One region of the Lelliottia sp. RD5 genome, then DNA from elsewhere that is predicted to be linked to it. Evidence: predicted binding sites of a transcription regulator. Region 1 holds the regulator's gene; each other region holds the start of a gene.
The links. Region 1 encodes CRP, which controls carbon source genes, mostly activating them, when cyclic AMP is high. Its sites were predicted from a motif close to ATGTGANNNNNNTCACAT; they were not measured.
Positions count from the first base shown of each region.

Region 2: the regulator CRP is predicted to act here: its motif matches at 2,088-2,105, upstream of cdd (cytidine deaminase).
Region 3: the regulator CRP is predicted to act here: its motif matches at 1,223-1,240, upstream of msrB (peptide-methionine (R)-S-oxide reductase MsrB).
Region 4: the regulator CRP is predicted to act here: its motif matches at 1,569-1,586, upstream of AC0LWE_RS11835 (YfcZ/YiiS family protein).

Region 1 is NZ_JBVYHQ010000012.1:22,446-25,569, reverse strand. Features, by position in the region: gene AC0LWE_RS21630 (YccS/YhfK family putative transporter) at 1-1,611, opposite strand, end outside; gene crp (cAMP-activated global transcriptional regulator CRP) at 1,669-2,301, opposite strand; gene AC0LWE_RS21620 (OsmC family protein) at 2,611-3,015, shown strand; gene AC0LWE_RS21615 (phosphoribulokinase) at 3,062-3,124, opposite strand, start outside.
Region 2 is NZ_JBVYHQ010000003.1:333,244-336,367, forward strand. Features, by position in the region: gene mglC (galactose/methyl galactoside ABC transporter permease MglC) at 1-250, shown strand, start outside; gene sanA (outer membrane permeability protein SanA) at 299-1,018, opposite strand; gene cdd (cytidine deaminase) at 1,146-2,030, opposite strand; gene AC0LWE_RS12525 (CidB/LrgB family autolysis modulator) at 2,159-2,854, opposite strand; gene AC0LWE_RS12530 (CidA/LrgA family protein) at 2,851-3,124, opposite strand, start outside.
Region 3 is NZ_JBVYHQ010000001.1:926,154-929,277, reverse strand. Features, by position in the region: gene gapA (glyceraldehyde-3-phosphate dehydrogenase) at 22-1,017, opposite strand; gene msrB (peptide-methionine (R)-S-oxide reductase MsrB) at 1,357-1,770, shown strand; gene AC0LWE_RS04665 (YeaC family protein) at 1,812-2,087, shown strand; gene yajD (HNH nuclease YajD) at 2,171-2,515, opposite strand; gene pncA (bifunctional nicotinamidase/pyrazinamidase) at 2,577-3,124, opposite strand, start outside.
Region 4 is NZ_JBVYHQ010000003.1:178,205-181,328, forward strand. Features, by position in the region: gene fadL (long-chain fatty acid transporter FadL) at 1-1,319, opposite strand, end outside; gene AC0LWE_RS11835 (YfcZ/YiiS family protein) at 1,692-1,976, shown strand; gene fadI (acetyl-CoA C-acyltransferase FadI) at 2,139-3,124, shown strand, end outside.

The sequences.
Region 1 (3,124 bases):
CTGCGGATCGGCACTGAGAATCAGGCGAATAGCCTGCTGGTCGGCCTCGAGCGCATCATGCGCATTCTGGCGCAACAGGCCGCTTTGCCACTGTGGCCACAGCCAGACCATACCGCCAAACGCAATCAGACAGCCAATCAGCGTATCCACCAGTCGGGCGACAATAAACTGTTCGCCATTCAGGGTAAGCAGTTGCAGGGTATACACCGCGGTGACCGTAAAGCCGACCATCGCCCAGCCGTAGTTTTTACGGATAAACAGATAGCTGACCAGCGTGATAAGCAGCATGCCCGCCAGGGTGTAACCGTCCGGGACGTGGAAGTGCAGCGTGACGCCCGCAATCACCAGACCGGCAAGGGTTCCGCCCGCCCGGTGCAGGATCCGCACCCGCGTCGCGCCATAGCCGTTCTGCGTCACGAACAGCACGGTCATTAAAATCCAGTAGGGCTTGGGTAAATGCAGCGCCACGCCCATCAGGCTGGCGATACTGAGCATCACGCTAATGCGCGCCGCATTACGCAAAGCAGGGGATTTAAATGACAGATAGCTTTTGAGCGCCGGCAGCAGCGGCAAACGTTTCTGCTTATCCGCCATCAGATCACGGGAATAGAGCGGACGCTGGGTGCGCAGCACGCGTGCGATACGGCTGAAGTGCCAGGCGCAGAACTGTCCGACCGGATTATCGGGATGCTGACGGGCAATTTTCTCCAGCGCGCCCAACTGTTTATCCATGGTAAAGCGCGTGGGGTAGCGGTGATAGAGAATATCGTCAGCCAGCACGCGCAGTCGCGCCGCGACCGTCTGGGCATTCCAGCGGATCACCGCTTCGGCGTGACTGCGCTCCACCAGCTTTTGCACTTCCTGTGGATGATGCAGGCTGACGGAAATATGTTCCTGTAAATCCAGCCCTACCTGAAACGTGCGCAGCAGCCGTTTGTATTCATGGTTTTTATTGGCCGCCAGCATGTGTAGCTGCTGATAACACTGGCTGATTAAATCGACCACTTTTTGCTGACGCGTCAGTAACGGCGGCAGCGCCTTTTCCGGATCGGTATGCTGCGTCAGCAGGGTGTATTTTGCTTCGCAGTAATCAGCGAGCTGAACGTAGAGCAGGCTTAAGGATTCGCGCAACGGCTGCTCGCGCCACATCCAGAACCAGAACCAGTTGAATAATCCGTACCACAGCGTGCCAAACGCGTAGATCAGCAGCGGTTCCCAGACGGGCATATTCCCGGCGAGGCTGAGCGTAAAGATCGATGCAATCAGTGAGGCGGGAAGCAAGCGGGCATGCAGAGAACTGATTTCCGCCGTCACGCCGAGCGTGAGTGCCAGTACGGTCAAAATCAACGGCAGGGGGATATCGCGCGCCAGTAATAGCTGTACCGCGAGACTGCATCCGGCAAACAGCGAGCCGCCAATAATCAGGCGCTTGAAAAAGCGTTTATGCGGGGTATCGAGACCGGCAATATTACAGCAGGCAGGAACGAGGGAAAAAAGCAGACCGTGTTGCAGATGACCCAGAATCAAACCGACGGCCACGGGGAGACATAACACCAGCGTTTGCCGAAGTGCGTAGTTAACTTCCGGGTGATAGATCAGCCTGCGCCACATAGATGCCAGAGACAAAAACGGCGTGACACCTTGCGATGGCACGCCGTTCGACCGGAATTAACGCGTTCCGTAAACCACGATGGTTTTACCGTGGGCGGAGATCAGGTTCTGATCTTCCAGCATTTTCAGGATACGGCCAACGGTTTCACGGGAGCAACCCACGATCTGACCAATTTCCTGACGGGTAATTTTAATTTGCATGCCGTCAGGGTGGGTCATAGCGTCAGGCTGTTTCGCCAGGTTCAACAGCGTTTGCGCGATGCGACCCGTTACATCCAGGAAGGCGAGGTTACCCACTTTCTCGGAGGTGATTTGCAGACGGCGAGCCATCTGCGAAGACAGGCGCAACAGAATATCCGGGTTAACCTGAATCAACTGACGGAATTTTTTGTAGGAGATTTCAGCCACTTCACAGGCTGATTTTGCACGTACCCAGGCGCTACGTTCCTGGCCTTCTTCAAACAGGCCCAGTTCGCCGATGAAATCGCCCTGGTTCAGATAAGAAAGGATCATCTCTTTTCCTTCTTCATCTTTAATAAGCACTGCCACCGAGCCTTTGACGATGTAATACAACGTTTCCGCTTTTTCACCCTGGTGAATCAGCGTGCTCTTCGATGGGTACTTATGAATATGGCAATGAGACAAGAACCATTCGAGAGTCGGGTCTGTTTGCGGTTTGCCAAGCACCATGCGCTGTTATCCTCTGTTATAAGCTGTCACCAGAGTCATAAATCGCATCCTGACTCTGGGGTTGCAATCGAATTCTTCCCCGTACCTGGGAACTAGGCTGTCATAAGTGTTTGCAGCCTGTAATGTTTGATGTCCTCTGCATACATGTGTAACGTCAATGTATTACTGTAGCATCCAGAGTGTTTTAGCATAGCTTTTGCCGCGTGTCTCCTGGTGTCTCGCTTCAGCATGACGCAGGTCGTCTTCCGTTGCGAGAATTGTAACGCGCGGGTAATCTGTCCGGAAAAATGCAACGTCGGAGTGAATAAAATGCAAGCGCGTGTGAAATGGGTTGAAGGTTTAACGTTCCTCGGCGAATCCGCTTCAGGACACCAGATTTTGATGGATGGTAACTCCGGCGATAAAGCGCCAAGCCCGATGGAAGTGGTGCTGATGGCGGCGGGCGGATGCAGCGCCATTGACGTCGTCTCGATTCTGCAAAAAGGGCGTCATGACGTCACCGATTGTGAAGTGAAGCTGACATCTGAGCGTCGCGAAGAAGCACCGCGTCTGTTTACGCATATCAATCTGCACTTCATTGTGACTGGCAAAGCGTTGAAAGATGCCGCGGTTTCCCGTGCGGTGGATCTTTCTGCGGAGAAGTACTGCTCGGTGGCGTTGATGCTGGAGAAAGCGGTGAAAATCACTCACTCCTACGAGGTGATCGACGCGTAAGCGTTGACGAGATTCAGACCCTCTCCCACAAGGAGAGGGAAAAGGATCATTCGATCTTTTTGCCTTCCATCAGCCGTTGTACCAGCGGCATCATGATCAGCTCCATCGC
Region 2 (3,124 bases), on a different contig from region 1:
CTCTGCAACGAACAACCTCGGCTTCATGTACGAGCTGGATGCCATCGCAGCCTGCGTCGTAGGTGGCGTATCGTTCAGCGGCGGTGTGGGTACGGTAGTGGGCGTGGTCACCGGTGTTATCATCTTCACCGTAATCAACTACGGCCTGACGTATATCGGCGTGAACCCTTACTGGCAGTACATCATCAAGGGCGCGATCATCATCTTCGCCGTCGCCCTGGATTCACTGAAATACGCACGTAAAAAGTAATAGTCGTAGCCAAAAAAAGCCCGCTGAGATGCGGGCTTTTTTGTTTTCTTATTTTTTGTCTTTTATCTGTAGATCCAGAAGTTGCTCGGGTGTGACTGCCGGATAATCCTGCGCACCTTCGGGCACTTCGTGCAGCTCCGGAATAGGAACCAGCGGACCTAAAAAGCGTGGTTCACGTTTGAAGAGATACAGGTCGGCGAGCGCGCCAAAGCGAGCGCCAAACTCACGAACGCGGACGCTGAGCATATCTTTTGGCGACGGTACGGCGTAGCACTGGGCCTGAATGCCCATATGGAGCGCAATAAAGAGCGCGCGCTCGCAGTGGAAACGCTGCGTGATGATAATGAAATCGTTGGTATCAAATACTTTGCGGGTACGCACAATAGAATCCAGCGTACGGAAACCGGCGTAATCCAGAACGATATCCGCGGGATCGACACCTGCGGCAATCAAATCTTTGCGCATGGTCATCGGCTCGTTATAGCTTTGCTGCGCATTATCGCCGCTTAACAGCAGGTAATTCACTTTGCCGCTGTTGTAGGCATTTAACGCGCCCTGAATGCGGTAGCGGTAATATTGATTGATAACGCCCGTACGATAATATTTTGCCGTCCCCAGCACCACGCCAACCTGTCGATAAGGCAGATCCTGTAAATCGTCAAAAATATAGGGGGCGGTTTTCCAGCTCATCCAGCGGTCGAGGCCGAGCGCAGCCAACAGCAGTATGCCGACCAGGACAGACAGGCTGTAAAACACACGCTTTAACATGAAGATGACTCGTCCGTGGGTGAAATTTCACTCAGGCTACTTTACCCGCCTGGGAAGCGCAAGAAACTGCGATTTGATTGAGGGGAATTTCATCAGTTTTGCGGGCATTTCTGCCCGCAAAGAAAGATTACGCCAAGAGCGTGCGGTCGATATGAGAACAGCCCAGTGCTTTCAGGGTGGCCGCGGTGGCATCCCACTGAATCAGCGGCGCGTCGGCTTTTTCGGCGAGGATCGCGCGCTGAATTTCCGGGTAATCATAGCCGTTCAGGCTCAGCAAATTCAGGGCACCTTGCAGTGGTGGCAGGGTTGGGTTGAATGCGGCGTTCTCGGCATAACTGCCAGAGAAAATACGACCATCACGGCACTCCAGCGCAACACCACTCGGTGACTGGCTGTACGGCGCGTGACTTTTGTTGGCGGCGGCAATGGCAGACTGCGCCAGGTCATCGCCCGTTAACGCATAGCCGTGGTTCTGTTCATCCATCAGCAGCGTTTTGATGTCGAGGTCTTTCGGACCAAAAGCATCCGGCAGGTAATCTCCGAGCGTATGTGGCTCACGACCCGGCAGGTTGATGCGCAGTTCCAGACCGCTGTTCAGCTCATTCATAAACTGGCGACAGTGACCGCAAGGGGTGTAGTTAACGGTGATGGCTTTCAGGGCATGTTCCCCGCGCAGCCAGGCGTGACTGATCGCGCTCTGCTCTGCGTGGACAGTTTGTTGCATCGTCGCACCCAGGAACTCCATGTTCCCGCCGAAATACCATGTGCCACTCACGCCGCGCGCGATGGCACCAACGTTGAAGTGGGAAAGGTCGGCTCTTGCGCAGGCAGCGGCCAGCGGGAGCAGTGCGAAAGCCAGCGCGTCTTCGTCGAGTCCCGTAGCCTGTTTAAGCATCGTGACCTGCTCAGCCGTCAGCAAGGCGGGGAAGTGCTCATCCGCCAGAACCGGAGCCAGGGCTGATTGCAAATTCTCGGCGAGCTGGGCGAAAGCAGATTGAAAACGTGGGTGCATGGCAATGCCTCATAAAGGTTAATGGATCGGTAGTTTACGGAGCCACTACCGCTTTATATGTGATCCAGTTCTCATTATGTATGCAACTTATGAAATCAAAATGAAAATTGCGCGACGCATCGCAAATTTTAGCCCACCACAGCCAGAATGATCGGGAATAAGAACGGCGCAATGAGCGACGTCATGATCCCACAGATCACCAGGGCCAACGAGCTAAACGCGCCTTCCTGATAATCCAGTTCCGCGCAACGCGCAGTGCCGAGCGCATGCGATGCGGTTCCCATTGCCAGCCCACGTGCCGCTTTGGTTCGAATGCGCATCACATTCAGCAGCGAGTGACCGAATACGGCACCCAAAATACCGACAAAAATCACACACATCGCGCTAATCGCGGGAATGCCACCAATGCTGCCACCCACGGCCATCGCAATCGGTGTGGTCACGGATTTCGGTAATATTGAGGCGGCGATTTGCGGCGAAGCGCCCATCAGCAGGGCAACAGATGTCCCTGTCACCATCGCGACGACGCTGCCAATCAGGCAGATCGTGATGATGGATTTCCAGCGAGCCCGGATCTGGTGAAGCTGCTCGTAGAGTGGAAACGCCAGGGCAACGACCGCAGGCTGCAACAGATCGTTCAAAATTTTGCTGCCCGCAAAGTAGCGCTCGTAAGGAATGTGGGCGATCAGCAGGAAGGGAATAATCACCACCATGGCTACCAGCAGCGGATTGAGCAGCGGCATTTTAAAACGGGCAGCCAGTTTCCGTGCAGCGAAGAAAACCACCAGCGTTAACGGCAGTGACCACCAGATATTGGCCATCATTTTTGGTTTCCTTTTTGCCCTACCACTTTACGTTCGCCATGCACCAGATGCGAACTCCAGCTCACCACAAGGAACACCACCAGCGTGCTGATGGCGCATGAGACAACAATCGGACCAAACTGGGCTTTCAGCACATCGTAATATTGCATCACCCCCACGCCGATCGGCACGAACAGCAGCGCCATATAACGAATCAGCACGAAGCATCCAGGGTTGACCCACTTTGGCGGCAAAATTTGTAGCGCCAGTAGCAAAAACATAATCAGCATG
Region 3 (3,124 bases), on a different contig from region 1:
GGATCAGATTCTCATCTCAACTTATTTGGAGATGTGAGCGATCAGGTCCAGTACTTTGTTAGAGTAACCTGTTTCGTTGTCGTACCAGGAAACCAGTTTCACAAAGTTGTCGTTCAGTGCGATACCTGCTTTAGCATCGAACACGGAAGTGCAAACTTCGCCGTTGAAATCGGTAGATACAACGTCGTCTTCGGTGTAACCCAGAACGCCTTTCATTGGGCCTTCAGCAGCCGCTTTGATTGCTTTCTTGATTTCTTCGTAAGACGCTGCTTTTTCCAGACGAACGGTCAGGTCAACAACAGACACGTTTGGAGTTGGAACGCGGAATGCCATACCCGTGATTTTACCGTTCAGCTCTGGCAGTACAACGCCTACAGCTTTAGCAGCACCGGTAGAAGAAGGGATGATGTTCTGAGCTGCGCCGCGGCCGCCGCGCCAGTCTTTGTGAGACGGGCCATCAACAGTTTTCTGAGTAGCGGTAGTTGCGTGAACAGTGGTCATCAGGCCTTCAACGATACCGAAGTTGTCGTTGATAACTTTAGCCAGTGGAGCCAGGCAGTTGGTGGTGCAAGATGCGTTAGAAACGATATCCTGGCCAGCATACTTCTCGAAGTTTGCGCCTTTAACGAACATCGGGGTGTTGTCTTTGGAAGGACCAGTCAGAACAACTTTCTTCGCACCCGCAGTGATGTGTTTACGCGCCGTTTCGTCGGTCAGGAACAGACCCGTTGCTTCAGCAACAACGTCAACGTTAACTTCGTTCCACTTCAGGTTAGCCGGGTCACGTTCTGCGGTAACACGGATAGTTTTGCCGTTAACAACCAGGTGGCCGTCTTTGACTTCTACAGTGCCGTTAAAACGACCGTGAGTTGAGTCGTATTTCAGCATGTAAGCCATGTATTCAGCGTCTAACAGGTCGTTGATTGCAACGATCTCGATGTCAGAACGTTCCTGAGCAGCACGGAAAACAATACGGCCGATACGGCCAAAACCGTTGATACCTACTTTGATAGTCATATATTCCACCAGCTATTTGTTAGTGAATAAAAGGTTGCCTGTAAAATTACAAAAACCTTACGCAGCGTCAAGCGGAATCGTGTCAATCATTGCGACAAATCAATCCTGTGCATAACCTTTGTGCGACTGACCGCCTCACTTTCCTTTTGAGCTAGCAACCACATGGGGGCTGCGCGCGGGATTTTAAAGGGCCATCAGGATAAATATGTGAGAAAGATCACAATTGGCTGACTGCTGAACCGCAACGCATAAGTTTAGAACAAAAGTTCACACTTCAGTGTTAATGTTTTGTTAGAATTCTCGGTAAAACGTGTCTGTTTCAACAGCGAGATATGAGCAATGTCGAATCAACATAACCCTGATGAACTGAAAAAAAATCTGACTGAAATGCAGTTCTACGTGACGCAGAATCACGGGACCGAACCCCCATTTACCGGGCGTTTACTGCACAATAAGCGGGATGGCGTGTATCACTGTCTGGTGTGCGATGCCCCGCTGTTTAACTCACAAACAAAATACGATTCTGGCTGCGGATGGCCAAGCTTTTACGAGCCGGTGAGTGACGAAGCCATCCGTTACCTTACCGACTCCAGCCATGGTATGCAGCGCACCGAAATCCGCTGTGGGAACTGTGATGCGCACCTCGGGCATGTGTTCCCGGATGGCCCGCAGCCAACGGGCGAGCGTTTTTGCGTCAATTCGGCTTCGATGAGCTTCTCAGACGATGAAAATGGCGACCAGACCAAAGGCTGAAGAAACGATTCAGCAAATTATTCCTTCAGAGCGGATTTTTCATGAATATCGATGACATGATCAACAGTATGACGCCAGAGGTTTATCAGCGTCTGGTGACGGCAGTTGAATTAGGAAAATGGCCGGACGGCGTGGCGCTGACGGCAGAGCAAAAAGAGAACAGTTTGCAACTGGTGATGTTATGGCAGGCGCGCAACAACAATGACGCTCAGCACATGACGATTGACACGCAGGGTCAGATGGTGATGAAAAGCAAGCGCGAGCTGAAAGAAGATTTTGGCATTACGCCAAAACCGATTGCGACCTTTAAATCCTGATCCCTCGCGCGACTCAGCCTATATGGCAATCCCTCCCTCCTGAATGGTTTTCGACACATGACGGGAGGGAGAGATATTCAGGGTTATTTCTTGTCAATCATCGCTTTTAGATTGGCAAACGGATTGTATTTCGCTTCACCCACGTCCTTCTGCGCATCTTCTCCTGCCACAACCGTTGAACCGTACAGATCCACTTCGGTGTATTTCGAATGCTCATGATCGTGGCAGTACAGGCACAACATCTCCCAGTTGCTGCCATCTTCCGGGTTATTGCTGTGATCGTGATCGATATGATGCACGGTCAACTCGCGCAAATTCGAATAGACGAATTCACGTGAACAGCGCCCGCAGACCCATGGAAAGAGTTTTAGCGCCTTTTCCCGATAACCGACTTCCAGCCGGGCATAATTTTTTGGGATAAAAGCCATACGACGTACCTCATAGAAAAATGAAACAGCGATCTCGTATTACGACACCGCGGATTAAACGTTAAGCCTGGGTCTCTTGCCAGTCCGCCAGCGTATAGAGCGTCGCGCCAGCTGTGGACATCTCCATAAACGCCAGCGCGCTATCCTGCGCGTTAAGGTTCACGCCCCGACAGCCATCGGTAATAACGTTGACCCGATAACCGAGCTTTAGCGCATCCAGCACGGTGTATTTTACACAGTAATCCGTCGCCAGCCCCATCACAATCAGCTCGCCTACCTCATGATGACGCAGCCATTCATCCAGCGCAGTTTGCTGGCGATGTTCGTTATCAAAAAAGGCGCTGTAGCTGTCGATTAAGGGATTTTCGCCTTTATGAAACACCGCATCAATGGCGTGCTGATTGAGCAGCGGATGCAGCTGTGCGCCTTCCGTTTGCTGAACGCAATGATCCGGCCAGAGCGTTTGCGCCAGCCCGTCGAGTTCGCCTTGAGAAAACGGTTCCGCGTTATGCTGACTGGCAAAGCTGCCGTGATCCGCAGGATGCCAGTCCTGGCTCGCAACCACTGCCTCACCGCGCGCTTTACACCAGGCAATCAGCGCATTAGCCA
Region 4 (3,124 bases), on a different contig from region 1:
AAGTTAGTACCGAACAGCCACGCTTTACCTGCAGATTTGAATTCGTACGCAGACACACCTTCACCCTCGGTGAAGCTGACGTTCTGACCATGCATGTAGGATGCACCCACATCAACAGAAGCATCGTCGTTGAAGGCATAAGTCATACCTGCGCTCAGCCAGAAGCGGTCCTGATCCGGAATTGAGATAGAACGTTTGTCGGCCGGCACCGGGCTGTCATCGAACGCGATACCCGTACGGAAGGTCCAGTTCTTATCGTAGTAGTAGGTTGTACCCAGCGCGATACGATAAGCATCTTTGAAGTTTTCGTCTTTCTGGAACAGCGTCTGGCCGTTGTCGCCCGTCGCTTTCAGTTCCTGGAACTGGCTCCAGCTGGTGTAAGTCAGGCTATAGTGAACGGCCCACTGTGGCGCGACGCGGTTATAACCGGACACTTCCCACATTTCAGGCAGATTCAGAGTAAGCGCACCGTTCTGTGTTCTTCCGCCGGTACCGGTTGGCAGGGAAGTCATCCCCATGTTGGCGAAAATACTGTTAAGCGCCGGGTTAATGGAGCTCTTATAGTCGCCTTCGAAGTCGATTTTAACTTCTGAACGGTAAGTCAGACCCCAGCGGTTGTTTTTATCCAGCTCATACAGAATGCCGGCATTCCAGCCAAAGCCCCACTCGTCACCCTTCAGGTATGCAATTTGGTCGCTCGGTGAGCTAATACCATCCCTGTACGGAGGAGGGAGTTGGGAAGCCAGTAATGGACCCAAATCGCCCGCGTAGCGTTCGATTTTCGCTTTGGCATAAACGGCATCAAAGCCAAGGCCGAAGCTCCAGTTACTGTCCAGACGATATGCACCGCTCAGGTTCAGGTTCATCGTCGTCAGATCGGTTTTGCCGCCGTAAATACCTGCGCCATAGCTGTCATTGAATTCGGTTGCCAGACCATAGTTTGACGTGACCGATGCACCCCAGCCAAACTGATCGTTAATGGGCATCACGAAGTGCATGTTAGGCACCCAGGCTACCGGAGCAATATTGTCCTGATTCGCGCTTTGCCCTGTCAGGCTAGATTTTCCAGTGACGTTTACATCAGGATCGATATAAACCGCACCTATAGAGAAGGTTGGGCGATCAAACATCGTGATCAGCGCCGGGTTACGGCTCACGTTGCCTGCATCATCGGCAATTGCGCCTTCCCCAGAATAGGCACGGCCAAGGCCAGAGGAAGAAAATTCGTTGAGCTGGAAGCCCGCTGACCAGGCGGACGTTGATACGATTGCCACTGCGACTGCCAGCGCAGTCTTTTTGAACAGGGTTTTCTGGCTCATGACCATAACCTCATTGAGTTTTTTTTATTCAATAATTGTTACACGTAGTAACAGGAGCGCGGAGTGTAGGGTCTGTGGTAACACTTAGAAATCAGACCAGTGGCGAGAGTATAGGTCTGACCAGATGGAATGTTGCAAGTTTGTTTATTAAGTTTTTCAAAGATGTTTATCGAAACGGGATCTGCGTGGCAAAAATGCGACCCGTCGCACTCATTGAAAAGGGTGATTTTTGCGTTAGATCATTTTTTAGTGTGATATCGCTCACTTATCGCCTTTTGCGCCATTAACGACTGGAGAGACCACCGGCTCGGGCGTAAAATATCGACAACGTGTTTATCTCGCGCCGTGCGCGAATCCAGAGGAACTTGAGCTATGAGTAAATGCAGTGCTGATGAAACCCCGGTTTGCTGCTGTATGGATGTCGGTACCATCATGGACAATACGGATTGCACCGCGTCTTACAGCCGCGTGTTTAGCAAACGTGCGGACGCCGAAGAAACGCTGAGTGCATTGACTAAGCGCGCTCGCGACGTGGAGTCCGATCCTTGCGAAATCAAATCCACGCTCACCGAAGTTGAAGGTGGTGTGAAACTGGATATCGATTTCATTTTTGCTTGCGAAGCAGAAACATTGATTTTCCAGCTCGGCTTACGTTAATCCCGTCTTTTACGCCTCTGTTCTTCAGGGGCGTTTTCTTTTTCTTCTCTGTGTTTTAGCTCGCATTTTTTCGTTTCCCTGATTGGCTGAATGTAAAAAAATGGTTAAGACTGTTATCAGGTCAGACCACTTTATGCGTTTTGTCATTAACAGGGGAGTGTTATGAGTCAGGCATTACCGCTTATCACCCGCCAGGGCGATCGCATCGCCATTGTCAGCGGATTGCGTACGCCATTTGCACGCCAGGCGACGGCATTTCATGGAATACCGGCTGTCGATTTGGGCAAAATGGTGGTGGGGGAGATGCTGGCTCGCAGCGAAATATCCCCTGACGTCATTGAGCAACTGGTTTTTGGCCAGGTTGTTCAGATGCCTGAAGCACCGAATATCGCTCGTGAAATTGTGCTGGGCACCGGTATGAATGTGCATACCGACGCGTATAGCGTCAGCCGCGCGTGTGCGACCAGCTTTCAGGCGGTGGCAAACGTCGCTGAAAGTCTAATGACGGGAACCATTCGCGCCGGTATTGCGGGTGGCGCCGACTCTTCTTCCGTTTTGCCTATTGGCGTCAGCAAGAAACTGGCGCGTGTGCTGGTGGACGTCAATAAAGCGCGCACAATGGGGCAACGCCTCAAACTTTTCTCTCAACTACGTTTACGCGATCTCGCACCTGTTCCTCCTGCCGTCGCGGAATATTCGACGGGCCTGCGCATGGGCGACACCGCCGAGCAAATGGCAAAAACGTACGGTATCACGCGCGAACAGCAAGATGCCCTGGCGCATCGTTCACATCAGCGCGCTGCGCAGGCCTGGTCAGAAGGCAAGCTCAGGGACGAAGTGATGACGGCGTATATCCCGCCATTTCGCGAACCGCTCACCGAAGATAATAATATTCGCGGCACCTCAACGCTGGCGGATTATGCAAAATTACGTCCGGCATTCGATCGTAAACATGGCACCGTCACGGCGGCAAACAGCACCCCGCTGACCGACGGCGCGGCGGCGGTTATCCTGATGACCGAATCACGGGCGAAAGAGCTGGGTCTGGTTCCACTTGGGTATCTGCGCAGCTATGCGTTTACCGCCATCGACGTGTGGCAGGATATGCTGTTGGGGCCAGCATGGTCGACACCGCTGGCACTGGAGCG